One region of the Bacillus sp. DTU_2020_1000418_1_SI_GHA_SEK_038 genome, then DNA from elsewhere that is predicted to be linked to it. Evidence: riboswitches for the same ligand, from Rfam matches in the RefSeq annotation. Region 1 holds a riboswitch; each other region holds the start of a gene.
What was found. A riboswitch is a leader RNA that binds a small molecule or an ion and turns the genes downstream of it on or off. The one in region 1 is predicted to bind cyclic di-GMP.

Region 1 (3,669 bases):
CTTATACCCCTCAATAAAAAATGGTTCCTCTAATGATTTAATAATGGTTTCTGAATGTTTGATGATCTGATCTATATTTTGAATATTTGGCAATAAAACGGAAAATTCATCGCCGCCCAGCCTGGCTAGTATGTTCTTCTCCCCTAGACAGATTTTTAACCTTTTCGAAATGAGTTTCAGCAGCTCGTCTCCCACAAAATGTCCTAGAGTGTCGTTGATATATTTAAACCGGTCCAAATCGAGAAACATAACAGCCATTTTTTGTTGCAGCGTTTTACTTATAATTAATTCTTTTTCCAATTTTTCTTGAAAGAATCTTCTGTTTGGCAGTTCGGTTAAAAAATCATGATAGGCTAAATATTTGTTTAACTCCTCTGATTTTTTACGCTCGGTAATATCTTGTAGTGTGCCTATAATAGTAGATTGATCATGATAATACATTCGTTTTGAATGGGCTTCAATATCAATAATAGAACTATTTTTACTTATGATTCTAAAGGTATGATCAATGCCTTTCTTCCCATTGATTAATTGATTAAAAACTGACTTTATTTCAGCATGATCTTCTGGATGAATATAATCCAAAACATCTAATGGACTAGACGAAATCTCTGTTCCTAAAAGGTGATGCAGCCGTGGATTTCCATATATTAATTTATCATTTTGTATGATATAGACTCCAACTAGAGCTTCCTCAACTAGGCTGCGGAATTTTAATTCTGATTCTATTAATTCAATGGCGGTTTCCTTTTCTTCTGTAATATCTTTGGCTATCCCACTAACACCAACCACTTGTCCATTAAATTTTGCAGGGATAAGAGTGAGATTAATTTGAACCTTTCTTCCGGCTTTATGTATAAAAACAGTATCAATATGCTGCACTTCGCCAGAAAGAACTTTGTTAAAGCATTTTATATATATTGGGATTTCATTTATATAGAGAAATTGCTCGATCGCATGAAATACTATTTCGTCTTTTGTATAACCCAGGTATTCAGAAAACCCTTCATTAGGCATCGCAATCATACCTTCCTTATCTAGAAAGAAAACGGTGTCCGGGTTATGTTCAAATATGGAGCGAAAGAATATATCCGAAATTTCTATATGACTTGTTGAGAGATTCAATGTTTTATTAGTAGAACTCACATCATATTCTCCTTTCAGGTAAATCAGAAGATTCTTCTACAAACTGATAACTGTTTTTTCCGTTATTCTTAGCTTGATACATAGCTTCATCGGCCATTTTAATTAATGCTGTTGCTTCCTCTCCGTTTTGTGGATATAAAGAAATTCCGATACTAGGTGTTACGTGAATTTCTTTTCCCATAATGTAGATAGGTGAATCTAAGCTTCCGATGATTTTATCCGCGATTATGCTGCAATATTGTTTATTTGCTTTAGGTAAAAGAATCATAAATTCGTCTCCTGCAAATCTAGCGACTATGTCATTCCCTCTGACACAGCTCTTTAAAAGCACACTTACCCTCTTTAGGAGCTCATCGCCGGTATCATGTCCTAAGGAATCATTTACCTTCTTAAACCCATCCAAATCAATAAAAAAAACAGCAAAATGAGTTTTGTTTTTTTCCGAATCTTTTATTAGCTGCTCTAGACTATCTAAAACAGCTCTTCGATTAGGTAATCCCGTCAATGTATCTTGATAAGCTAATTTTTTTATCATACTTTCTTGTTTTTTTCTTAAAGTAATGTCTCTTGCAATAAATTCCCTTGCAGGCAGTCCATCATATTCGATATTTGTTGATGTGATTTCTAAATCGATGACTTGGCCATCCAATCTTTTAACTCTAATTTGAAAGGTTAATATTCCCCCATTATAATATTTCACTTTTTCCTTTAGGTGATCCCAATCACTGGAACTAGACTGTATGTAATTTTTCCAGTTATGATTAAGTAAGTCATCCTCACTGTTTGCTCCCAGTAATGTAACACCTGCTTTGTTTGTAAAGAGGATTTTCCCATTTCGATGGACAAATATGGCCTCTGGAGATAAATCAATCAAATTCCGATAATGTTTTTCTTTTTCTTTGTAATTAAGAATGATTTTCTTGCCTAGTAAAAAAGCCCATAGAACCGATGAAAGGACTACTAAAGAACTTCCGGTATCTATAAGGACTTTCCAAAAACCGTCCCCTTTTAAATGAAAGAACATTAATACTTTTTCATCCAAAATATCAAATAAGGACATACATGTAATAAGAACGAAAATTATTTTCATTCTTATTTTGAATTTTTTCATTTCGTAAAATATAGTCTCCTTTCGGTAGCCCAGCTGTCATAGCCATTGCCTTAGACCTGTGGCTTTGCGTCATCGCCTTTCAACGAATTTGCCATTATCCAGGTGCAAAATTATACATAATTCGACAATTTTCTCTCACTTCACACAAGATTATAGCACTTTTTTACTATATTGCTAGTGTAAAGGTATCAATTCCTTAAGTTACCAATAAATAGGACTATATACTAGGAAATGAAAGGGTTTTAGTTGGAGTGGCAGGTGGTTGAACTAAAGATCAAAAGGGAAAATTTTTAAAAAATCTTAATGGAAGGAGTATTGTAGGGTAATAAAGGATAAAAGAATAAAAAAGAGAGGAAAACAACGTTAGTAGATAGAAATGTTTTTTCCCTACTATCAAAGTGATTTTATATTAATCTCCGTATTTCTTAAAATTTCTTTTTTGCTCTGGTCGATTTGTTGTTGAAAGCGAAATTGCCGAATATTATCTAGATGTCTCTCGAATAACCTATTCCACACCATTCTGTTTTTCTTCTTCCATCTTATCATCAAGTACAATTTCTACTGCAGCCAACAGCAAAGCAACTACGATCTCTGTTTTCAATGAAAGGATAATACTATTCATAAACTCATCCACTGTAAAGAGACATAGCCAGTTAGAGGCACCTTCAATACTGATCCGGACAAAAAACATCTTTAATTTTCCTGTCATTTTCCGCTTAAGCATCACAAAAATCGCTCCGGAAAACAATTCGACAATCATGCTCAAAATAAAGAAACAAACAACAAAAACAATCAATGACCAGACAGATTGATACTGGACTCCAAGCAGTTCAAAAACCCCGGCCAGCCCCAAAAAATAAATTCCCAAAACAAAGCTGGGCACCAGAATAATGAGAAGCGTTATTCCGGCAACTGCTGCTATTTTGTCTTTTATATTCATATCGCCAAATGAAGCATCATTATTATGTTTAGACATATAAGTGCGCCTCTCCTTTAGCTGTTATTTCTTACAAAAAAATTATTGGATTAGCGCGCCCTTTATTTGAAGATTGATAATAAGTTTTCTTATTTTATTGTGTACCAGCTACTATCAAAATTTAAATTTAGTAACTCTCCATACTTTATGGCAAAGTCTATAAAAGCTGATCCCTTTGCAGTTATAAGATTTCTATCAATCACAACAGGTGAATCTAAGTAATTACCTTCGTTAAACGTTCCTAAGAAATCTCTTTGATCAGCCGTTAATCCAGTTGTATATTTTCTTTCACTTAATAATCCACTCATAGATAATAGATATGGTGCACTGGATATTGCACCTATTATGATATTCCTTGTTAAAAATCCCCTTAAGAACGAGGTCAGTTCAGGATGGTTAACTAAATGTTCAAAATCATCCACACCAGGAAGTACAA
Region 2 (3,669 bases), 220 kb from region 1:
ATAGATTTTTTAGAGGAGGAATTCGGGTGGATTTAGCACAGAAATCAGTAGAAAATGTGGAATACATGATTGAAAAAATTAAAGAAAAACTAAAGGTTTTAAACTTTGGAGCAATTAAACCTTCCCATTTTGACGAGGAAATGTATGAGGAATTAAAGGATATCTATGATCTCGTCATGAAAAAGAACAGCTTTAGTCCCAACGAAATGCAAGCTTTGGCAGAGGAGCTTGGGAATTTAAGAAAAAATAAGTAATTGCTAAAGCAGCCGGTATGAAGGCTGCTTTTATTTTTTGTAAAATCAATCAACGCCTTTTCATTTTGCAAATTAATGGATAAAATATTTTTAACAGATGCAGACTCGGAGGAAATCAAAATGAAAGAAATCAGTGTCGAACAGCTACTTGCGTTAAAGAATGCTGTTCCAATTGATGTGAGATCACCTGGCGAATATGACGAATTCAAAATTCCCGGGGCAGTCAATGTCCCTTTATTTACGAATGAAGAACGAGCGATGATCGGAACTATTTATAAACAGGAAGGGTCAGATATGGCAAAGTGGCGAGCGATGGAAGTCGTTTCTCCAAAGCTCCCTTCCATATTGGGGCAGATCAAGGGCATTCGGGAAGAAGGCAAGCATCCTGTTATTTATTGCTGGAGAGGCGGAATGCGCAGTCAATCGGTTGCTACCTTTCTATCATTTGCAGGAATATCCATTCATCGATTGGCTGGGGGATATCGGGCCTACCGGCAATTTATACTTGAAGAAATACCTGGGCTAATCCCTTCTCGAGCCATATCCATACACGGCATGACAGGTGTAGGCAAAACCGAAGTATTGGAAAAATTAAAGGAAAAAGGCATGCCTGTCATTAATTTAGAAGCACTCGCCCGCCATCGTGGCTCCATCTTTGGATCGTTTGGTTTATTCGAAGGACATAATCAAAAAACTTTTGACTCCCTTCTCTTTCAAACCTTATGGGAAGTAAAGGACTCCCCATTTTTCCTAGTAGAGGCCGAAAGTAAACGGATTGGCAAGGTGGTTCAGCCTGATGAATTGCTGGCAATAAAACATCAAGGCTTTAATATTAACCTTCAAGCGTCATTATCCTCTCGTATCGAGCGGATTTATCGAGAGTATGTAGAGCCTTATCAGCATGAACAGTGGTTTCATGATAAAGTTATGGAACGGTTAAAATATATTTTTAAACGAATAAAGGATTCAGACATTATAGCCGCTTTAAATGAGGCAGCAAGAAATAAAAACTATAAATTGATCATTCAAGTTCTGCTAGAAGAATATTACGATCCTCGGTATTCCCATAAGCAACTAGATTATGTGGGAGCGTTTCATCATATTGAAGCTGAAAATACGGAGAAAGCAGTCGAAGAGATTTTGAAGTTATTGGAAACAAAAAGTGCTCTATCAAAGTAATTTGAGCACTTTTTGTTTTTTCTTTATTCTTATTAAAATTAAGGACAAAAAAATAAATACTTATTCGAATATTATGATAAGATGTTAGTATATTTTTTGAACATATTGTTCTTAATATGGAACTATTGAACTATTTTTGTTATGATGATTTTATATATTCGATGATAAGGTGTGTGAGATTGGATGATCGGTGATCGCGTAAAATTACTTCGTAAAGAAAAGAAAATGTCGTTATCCGAGCTTGCCGAACAAGCTGGTGTGGCCAAGTCTTACTTAAGTTCACTAGAAAGAAACCTGCAAACCAATCCTTCCATACAATTTCTTGAAAAAATCGCAGCTGTCCTTCATGTTCCGGTTGATCATTTAATTCATGAACAGCCGAATACAGATGAATTGGATTCGGATTGGGTCGATATCGTTCAAGAAGCGATGAATTCAGGTGTTTCGAAAGAACAATTCCGGGAATTTCTCGAATTTAATAAATGGAGAATTGATCAGAATAAATAGATACATTGGCTATTTCTAAAAAGATGCAGAAGCAAGGTAGGTAAGCTATGAGCTTCTGCGTCTTTTTTGCAATGGGTTCCTTGTCAAACCGCCATATGCGCACATGTTCTCTAAGTTATTCATCCCGAATAAAACCCGTTCACATGCACACATATGGCAAAATCAACAACAATCACTAATCTCCCTTTGCAAAATAAAAAGCATTCCTATAAAGAACGGCAGTCCTTTAAGAAACACTTAGCTTTCTGTTCTATTATCTCTATTCAGCCACTTTCCAAGCTAGCTTTTTTACCCCATTTTTTAATAAGAACTCCCTAATTTCCTCTTTCTCAATCCCCATTTGCTTCGCCTTTACAATTAACTCCATCCACTCACTGTCTAGTAATTCCAGTTGGACTCTTGTTTTCCCCACACTCTTCCCCCCAAAATACGAATCGTATTCCAGGCAATCCAGCCATCTTGGTATGGAATCTGCCTTTTCTATGAGCTGCCTGCTATAATGAGTTTATGCAGCAAATCTTAAAAAAGAACACTTCATTCATACTTTAGACCTGTGACTTTGCGTCCCTATCTTTCAATAGGTTTGCCTTTTTCTGAAGCTTATCTCATAGGTAAAATATCGTCTAATTTTATTGTAATGGATAGGCTGTTGATAAATGTGTTATATTTTGTCAATTTTCAAATAATTTTTTACTCTTTTTTCTACAAATTACCACATTTTTTACATATTCACCGTTAGACTCTAATTAATCCTAGAAAAAAAGTCTATTATTAACTAGTTTCTAACATAATCGTGTTAAATATAGTCGAAATTCTTTTAAATCATTTATATGAGGGTTATGATCCAAATGGCATGAATTACAAAGACAACCGTATATATACCAGTGGCTGCTAGGGCTAAATGATGTACAATTTTTTTTTGAGGAAGTTTTTTAATAAAAAGGAATATACATAGAGCAGCTGATAGAATAACTTTAAAACCTAGAAAATAGAACGGATTTTTTTGGTAAAGGGCATTCATGATGGGATTACTTTCCTCAATTAAAGAAAACTGAATACCGAAAAATGTGACTAAACCATCGTACAAATTCAGTAAAGCTAAATAAAGAAAGATCTTTTTTAAATCGTTGTTCACTTATTATCATTCCCGACCAATACTAGTAATAAAAGGGCCTTGATCGCATTATTTCCAATCAAGGCCTTTGATTATCTCTTATACGTCTTTTTTGATATAGGAGAAAACCACCGCCTGCAGTCATTAATATGACCCCTATTAATAAATAGTTATACATATTTGTGGCTGTTGAAGGTAAGATTTGTCCCTTTACGATTGGTGCATCCAATTCTTCAATAGGAATGGAACGTATAGGTATCGGCATAGCCGTATCCTCTTCCGTAGCAGGATTTTCTATATTATTATTTTGATCATTTCCTTGATCTGACCTCGTTTCAGGACTGGTAGTAGGGGGTGCAGCATTATCATCTATTGGATCGGTGACAGTGGTTGAATCAGAATCTTGGTTTGGATTAGGATCTGGACTAGGCTCAGGAACAGGATTTGGATTTGGATTTGGATTTGGATTAGGTTCAGGATTTGGATTTTGACCTGATTTTTCTATTACAAACCTTAACTCAAAATCAAAAGCTAAACCTTGAAATTCATTCCCTAGTTCATAGGGGAAAGTTACTTCAAACTTTAAATCCTCTTGGCTTTTTGAAGGTAAATGTC
Region 3 (3,669 bases), 280 kb from region 1:
AAACAATCAGATGCTTTTGTTGAAAAAAGGCTATATTATTTTCCTGCCTGCATTAAAAACACGCCGATCACGGCGTTTTTTTTGTGTTATTATGCGAATAGCCCTAGATAACAAACTGGCCATTAAAATAGAAAATGAGCGCTTATCCTTGTTCCAGGATTGCGCCCGTTCGTGGAATTTGGTGTTATTAATTTTCTCTTTTTCCTTTTGACTTTTACATCTTGTATTCAAAAGGGGTAAACAGAGCTTTCTTTTTCCTTCAAATTCTATTTGCGGAACTTTACATTCAGTATTACTTCTCCTCTAGTTCGAACTTATCAGGGAGTGACAAGCACCGGTTCACTTTTCCCAATAGGTAAAATAACATCAACAATGGTTCCTTTATTTATGGTGCTTTCTAGGCTTAGGGTGCCCCCATGTTCTTGAACAATTTTATGACTAATCATTAATCCTAATCCCGTTCCTTTTTCTTTCGTACTATAAAAAGGCTCACCAATACTTTTAATTCGATCTTCAGAAATGCCGCATCCTTGGTCAATAATCCTAAATCTAATATTGTCTGATTCGGATCGCATTGTTTGAATTTGAATTACGCCTCCATTTTCCATGGCTTCCACAGCATTTTGAAGAATATTGACAAAAACCTGTTTGATTTGATGCTCGTCACAATGAATAATTGGTAATTCGGAATCAGACTCTTGAACGATAGCAATATTTTTTAGTTTGGCACGTGTATTAATTAATGTAATTACATATTGCAAAAGTTCATTAATATCAGTCGGTGCCAATTTACTTGCTTGTGGTTTAGAAAGTGATAAGAATTCTTGTATTATTTTTTCTATACTATCAATCTCAGACAACATAATTTCAAGATAGTTTGGTTTGTCTATTTCCATTTGCATAAGCTGCAGAAAACCCTTTATCGAAGTAAGAGGGTTCCTAATTTCATGTGCAACACCTGCAGCCAATTGCCCTACTAGTGATAGCTTTTCCGTTTTTCGTATAAATTCATCTACCTTCTTTCGCTCAGATATATTACGCCCTACAACAACAATATGTTCTAATTTATCACTCTCCCCAATTACAGGGGTTCCCTGAGCTTCTACGTAAACCCACTCACCATCAGCATTTTCACACCGAAACTCGACTTGAAATGGTAACTTAGTTGAAATCATTTGAAAAAATTGTTCATATACCCTCAGAGAATCGTCAGGATGAACCAAATCAAAGGCCGATACTCCTATATACTTTTTTGGATCAAACCCCAATACCTTTTCATGCGAAGGGGATGCATAAATAACTCTTCCATCTATATCCCAGAGTCCAACTAAATCCAACATGTTCTCTGTAATAAGACGATAATTGTCCTCACTCAACTTTAGAGCATTTTCTACCCGCTTCCTTTCGGTAATATCAACACATGAACCAATGATTTCAACTACCTCACCTTTTTTTCTAATAGGCCGCAACGATGCCAGGTAGTAAACACCATTTATTCCCCCTTCGTACGTGACGTTATCTTCGCCTTGCCAAGCTCGCCAATAATATTGAATAACCGTTTCTGCATCAAGATGTGGAAGGAAATCACATAATTCGTTTCCAATAATCTTTTCAGGGAAAAGATCCATTCGATATAGTAACCTTCCATCACACAGAGTATGAATAAATCTATCGCCATCCTTAATAAACTTAAAAATCATCCCTTGCTGCAGTCTGATTGTATCTACTAACTCTTGATTGTAAGTTTTTAGAGACTCCTCTTTCCATCTTTGATTAGATAATTCACGCGAAAATTTTTTCTTTATACGGGTCCAAAAGAAGACAAGTATGAAAACAACCACTATTGCAAGTATAAAACCTATAATCAGTTCCACTTTGTACCACCTCAAAATCTTACACTTTATCCCTCGTTAACGTACAAAAAATCCACCTAAAAAAAAGTGGATTTAATTAATGAGTATCCATCTTCATCTTTGTCTCGACCATCATAGCAAAAATGCCTTAAATCCGTAGCTTTCCGTCCCCTACCTTTTGATAGGTTTGCAATTATCGAAAGCTTTACTGTAGGTATATTTACTCACTCCAAGTATAGCATCATTATATTTAAGAACCAATTCCTTTATTACAAAATATTTCCTCAGACTGTTTTATTTACAACAGCTGATTGTGCTAATTTTTTCGTTTCAATGGATTCCCAAATTACAAATTATATTGCATGGGAAAGGAAAGTAATCCCTGTTAAGAAAAACCTCCTCGTTCCATTTTGTTTCTATCTGTTTAGGAGTTTGATTGTTTCGCATACTTCCATAATTATAGCTTATATGTTATGATTCCTATAGTCAGAAAATTGTAAATGTGAAATCACTAGGGGAATCCTTTTAAAGGACTGAGAGAAGAGTGTACTCTGATACCCTTATAACCTGATCAGGTTTGAGCCTGCGTAGGGAAGTGCTATGTTACTTTATTTTTTATTTAAAGTACCACTTTCCTTGCTTAGGAGAGTGGTTTTTTTATTTGTTAGGGGGAATGTGATTGAAGCTGATGGCCGTGACGAATGATCGGTTAAAGGTGGATCATCTAACTAAAATCATGATTAATATAGATCCGTTCGTAGATTATTTCATCATCAGGGAACGGACGAAAACAGCCAATGATTACATAGAGTTGATCGCTGCATTGACTGAAGAAAAAGTCAGTAAGGATAAATTAATTGTGAATGACAGGGTGGATGTAGCTCTTGTTTCGAATATTCAACGGGTGCAGCTTCCAGGCCACGGGCTTGCCGTTTCGCAGGTGAAAGACCATTTCCCCCAGTTACTCGCAGGACGTTCAGTACATTCTGCTATAGAGGCTGAACACGCTTCGTATGCGGGCGCTGATTGGCTGCTATATGGACATGTATTTGAAACGAACTGCAAAAGTGGCTTAGAACCCCGCGGGCTTTCGGAACTTCAAGAAATCTCGAAAAAAGTGATGGTTGATTTGTATGCAATTGGAGGGATTAAACCGGAACATATCGACATGCTGCACCATATCGGGGTAAATGGGATCGCTGTCATGTCAACGATCTTTGAAAGCGATGATCCGGTATCCGCTGCAAAGGAATATTACGAGGCTTGTCAACAAGCTATTTGCTTATCAAAAGGATAATAGGAGCTGAATTTTAATGAGTATTACACTAAATGGTCAAGCATATACGCTGCCCGAAGATGTTTCAACCGTTCAGCAATTACTCCAGCATTTGGAGCTCTCCAAGCGGATCGTGATTGTTGAAGTAAATAAGGAAATTGTTCAAAAAGACCAATATAATCGCCCCATTCGCGAACGTGATCAAGTAGAGATGATCCATTTTGTAGGAGGAGGATGAAGAATGAGCATGTTAAAAATAGGAGATAAAACCTTTCAATCAAGACTTTTATTAGGGACAGGAAAGTATCCATCTTTTGAAATTCAAAAGGAAGCGGTCCGCGTGTCCGATGCTGATATTCTTACATTTGCCGTAAGAAGGATGGACGTTTTCGAGCCATCGCAGCCAAATTTCCTGGAAATGCTTGACTTATCCAAATATACTTTACTTCCAAACACGGCAGGAGCCAAAACAGCTGAAGAAGCGGTACGGACGGCGAAACTGGCCAAAGCATCAGGGCTGTGTGACATGATAAAGGTCGA
Region 4 (3,669 bases), 1.8 Mb from region 1:
ATTGCGTTAACTCTTCACTCTGACCCGCAATAGATTCAGAGACTAGGTTAATTTCACTTAATAATTGGCGAACATTATTATTCATTTCATTTGTAGAAGCTACTAGCTGGCCAACTTCGTCTTTTGAATGATTTATTAACGGTTCAAGGCTTAAATCACCGCTAGCAATGAGATTCATTCTTTCCATAACCTTTTTTATTGGGGCTGTAATCACATTGGAGGTTATTAGTGCTACTGTAATACTTACAACTACAGCCAAAAGAATGACAACCGTTATGTAAAGGACTGTTTTTTCTCCGCTAGCTATAATTTCTTTCCCTTTTCTATTAATAGAATCTTGACTATCACTCGCTAATTTTTCATATCCAGCCATAAGCTCACGAACGGTTGAATCTGATTTCGCTAGATTTTGCCTTGCGATGTCGATATTTCCTTTTTCGTATTCTTCAAATACTTCCTTTGATACATACTGTCTCCATTCGACAGTACGGTTAATAAGTTCATCAAATTCCTGAGATGCACCGATCTTTCTAACTACCTGTTCATAATGCTTTCCTTTCTCAGTATACTCGTTAAAGCGTTCTTTGTAGTCACCGCCATATAGTACATAGCCTCGTGCAGTTGATATTCTATTTGCCAAAGTACTAGACATTTGCTCGTTTGCAATTAATAATTGGACCTCGTGGTCAACGATGATTTCTGTGTCTCTATTCGTTGTTTTGATTTCATAAAAACTAAATCCTCCTAATACTAACACGAGAAAAATCACTAATGAAAATCCAAACAATATTTTCGTTCTAATACTTTTGAAGCTTAATAAATTCTTCAATTCTTTTCCCCAACTTTCAATATATTCATCTTTTTTAGACATAACTATATAAGGCTAAATTGTCATTACTATAGCCGTTTCGGTTTTGATATATAGTAGCCCTGAAGTATAGGTACACCCAATTGTTTTGCCGCTAATAGGTCATTTTTTGTTTCAATGCCTTCTAGCACTAATTTTATTTCTTTGTTTGTGAATTCTAAAAAGAGAGAGACTAGTGCCTGTTTTTCGATTGATACTGATAGGCCTTTTGATTTCGTGTGATCCAGCTTTACAAAATCAGGTGAAATAATTTCTATCATTTTAAAAGAGTCTTTTGTAACCGGTAAATCGTCAAATGCAATTTGGAAGCCATTCGATTTTAAAAACAACAGACGGCTCATAAAAATTTGTTGTGCCCATATATTTTTTTGGATAGCTTCCTCGTTTATTTCAAAAACGATCTGCCCTCTAATAGTAGGAAATAGATGGAGCAGTTTATTTATGAAACTTTCAAAATCGTGATGGACGATTGTTGTGGGCAAAATATTTATAAACAATAAATGAGATTTTAAATAAAAGCTAGGGTATTGAATGACTGCATTCTTAATGCAATACGTGTCTAGCTCAAATAAAATCCCATTATCTCTAGCCTTTTCAAGCACAATTAGAGGATTCATTCGTGGTGTAGTTCTCATTAAAGCTTCATGTGCAAAAATAGTATCATTGCTGCTATTCAAAAGCGGCTGATATTCACTGTACAATAATTTTTCTTGCGTTATTGTTGTAATGGACCGAAAATCTATTTTACACCCTTCTTCCTACACAATATTAGCTTATTTATTAGGTAATTCTGTATTTATTACACCCATTCCATCTAATATAGCCTTTGCATCTTTGTTTAAATATTCGAGTATATCTGTTCGCAAAAGCAATTTTGCTCTATCCTTAATAATTAGCTTTAAGCCTCTAATATCAAAATTAGTTGCATATGTATTAATGGCGATTAATGTTGCCATGTCTTGTCTGGATATAGGCTGATACCCTGAATGATTTCTTTCTATAAGGAATTTAAGTAATTCTCTTGCATTGCTCTTCAGTGAGATCCTATGTTTTTCTAATACATTTAGATTTTCTTCAATAAGTTTTCGTGCAGTGACAAAGTCTAATTGCTCCATATATTTATTGATATCAGCAATTAAATCTTCAACATTCATAAAAGTTCACCTCACTTTTAATTTTTTTTGCCAAAACAATAAAGCGCTAAGTAATAAGCTTTTTCCGATAGAAAATAAAAAAAGGCTATTCCAAATAGAATAGCCAAAAATTTCATGGAAAATAAACGAGAATTTGGTAACCTGGCAATCATAGCAGTAGGTATTTTTTATTACCTAAAACCTTAGACCCAAGGGCTTTGCGTCCTATTCTTTCAAATAGTTTGCCTTTTACATATTAGGACTTCTTACTTACTTAAATAATAATAGAACAAAATAATACAAAATTCAACATAATTCAACAAAATAATACAATAACTGCAAATTGATGCATTTATTCAAATTTTTAACAAAAAAAGAAAAACCCTAGCGGCGTTATAAAACGCTCTAGGGTTAAAGTTAATTAACGAGAGTAGAACTCAACGATTAGAGATTCGTTAATTTCAGCTGGAAGTTCAGAACGCTCTGGTAAGCGAGTGAAAGTTCCTTCTAATTTGTCAGCATCGAAAGTTACGAAATCAGGAACGAAATTGTTCACTTCGATAGCTTCTTTGATGATGTCAAGATTGCGAGATTTTTCGCGAATGCTAATTGTTTGACCAGGTGCAACGCGGTAAGATGGAATATCAACACGCTTGCCATCAACTAAGAAGTGACCATGGTTAACAAGTTGGCGAGCTTGGCGGCGAGTACGCGCTAAGCCTAAACGATAAACAACGTTATCAAGACGTGATTCTAAAAGAATCATGAAGTTTTCACCGTGTTTACCAACCATTTTACCAGCTTTATCGTATAAGTTACGGAATTGACGCTCAGTTACGCCATACATATGACGAAGCTTTTGCTTCTCCTGTAATTGTAAACCGTACTCAGATAATTTCTTGCGTTGGTTTGGACCATGTTGTCCAGGAGCGTAAGGACGCTTTTCTAATTCTTTACCTGTACCGCTTAGAGAGATTCCAAGACGACGAGATAATTTCCAGCTTGGACCAGTATAACGAGCCATTTAAGACTCCTCCTTTAATGTTTTTATTTTGGTAAAATAAAAACAGATGTGCTATAAGTTATGGTCATTTTGTTTTCATGTACCTTCGCCCTAGCAGCTAAGGGTTACGCAGTACCCCTTCTTCAGAAAAGCTTCGAAAAGCTAATTGAGGAACAAAATGATTTCATAAAACAGTACACATAGGCTGCAATATTTTACACAAATAATATTATATGATTTTTCATTAAGAAAAGTCAAGGAGTATTTCGGAAACGGGTATGAAAGCATTTATTTTTTACTTACTCCATCATTTAGATATGATATAATATAGTAAGTAAAAATGAAAACGTTTTAAGAGTGATACAAGTGAATGAAACGAAAAAAGAAAAGTTTATCCGATTTATGTTAATCGGTTTTTTTATGTTTGTTATAGTTTACGCGTTTTTTCTGCGATATGATAAACAGCCATTAGAAACAATGGTGCAGGATCCAATAGCACTAGTTCTAAAGACAAGCTCAGTCCAAACCGATGCCCCGATTGTTGCGCTCTATGAAAATAAAAATAATGAGCATATATTAGCTATTTATAAGATAGAAAGAACCAACCGCTATAAGTTTAAAACATTACATAGGATTAAGCTAAACGATGCGCCTGACCAACTATT

Region 2: it holds a riboswitch for cyclic di-GMP, as region 1 does, so the genes downstream of both, RRV45_RS05095 (anti-repressor SinI family protein) here and RRV45_RS04080 (sensor domain-containing diguanylate cyclase) in region 1, are expected to answer to the same signal.
Region 3: it holds a riboswitch for cyclic di-GMP, as region 1 does, so the genes downstream of both, RRV45_RS05385 (PAS domain-containing sensor histidine kinase) here and RRV45_RS04080 (sensor domain-containing diguanylate cyclase) in region 1, are expected to answer to the same signal.
Region 4: it holds a riboswitch for cyclic di-GMP, as region 1 does, so the genes downstream of both, RRV45_RS17115 (hypothetical protein) here and RRV45_RS04080 (sensor domain-containing diguanylate cyclase) in region 1, are expected to answer to the same signal.

Annotation. Positions count from the first base shown of each region.
Region 1 is NZ_CP135435.1:802,607-806,275, reverse strand. Features, by position in the region: gene RRV45_RS04085 (EAL domain-containing protein) at 1-1,146, opposite strand, end outside; gene RRV45_RS04080 (sensor domain-containing diguanylate cyclase) at 1,148-2,257, opposite strand; cyclic di-GMP riboswitch class I at 2,278-2,360, opposite strand; gene RRV45_RS04075 (regulatory YrvL family protein) at 2,763-3,233, opposite strand; gene RRV45_RS04070 (DJ-1/PfpI family protein) at 3,323-3,669, opposite strand, start outside.
Region 2 is NZ_CP135435.1:1,020,249-1,023,917, reverse strand. Features, by position in the region: gene RRV45_RS05110 (DUF1128 domain-containing protein) at 27-254, shown strand; gene mnmH (tRNA 2-selenouridine(34) synthase MnmH) at 375-1,433, shown strand; gene RRV45_RS05100 (helix-turn-helix domain-containing protein) at 1,617-1,940, shown strand; gene RRV45_RS05095 (anti-repressor SinI family protein) at 2,200-2,352, opposite strand; cyclic di-GMP riboswitch class I at 2,382-2,538, opposite strand; gene RRV45_RS22085 (DUF5658 family protein) at 2,767-3,075, opposite strand; gene RRV45_RS05090 (LPXTG cell wall anchor domain-containing protein) at 3,134-3,669, opposite strand, start outside.
Region 3 is NZ_CP135435.1:1,080,010-1,083,678, reverse strand. Features, by position in the region: gene RRV45_RS05385 (PAS domain-containing sensor histidine kinase) at 318-1,874, opposite strand; cyclic di-GMP riboswitch class I at 1,970-2,055, opposite strand; TPP riboswitch at 2,357-2,464, shown strand; gene RRV45_RS05380 (thiamine phosphate synthase) at 2,542-3,150, shown strand; gene thiS (sulfur carrier protein ThiS) at 3,167-3,367, shown strand; gene RRV45_RS05370 (thiazole synthase) at 3,371-3,669, shown strand, end outside.
Region 4 is NZ_CP135435.1:3,421,369-3,425,037, reverse strand. Features, by position in the region: gene RRV45_RS17125 (methyl-accepting chemotaxis protein) at 1-829, opposite strand, end outside; gene RRV45_RS17120 (EAL domain-containing protein) at 898-1,569, opposite strand; gene RRV45_RS17115 (hypothetical protein) at 1,642-2,022, opposite strand; cyclic di-GMP riboswitch class I at 2,155-2,258, opposite strand; gene rpsD (30S ribosomal protein S4) at 2,423-3,025, opposite strand; gene RRV45_RS17105 (hypothetical protein) at 3,371-3,669, shown strand, end outside.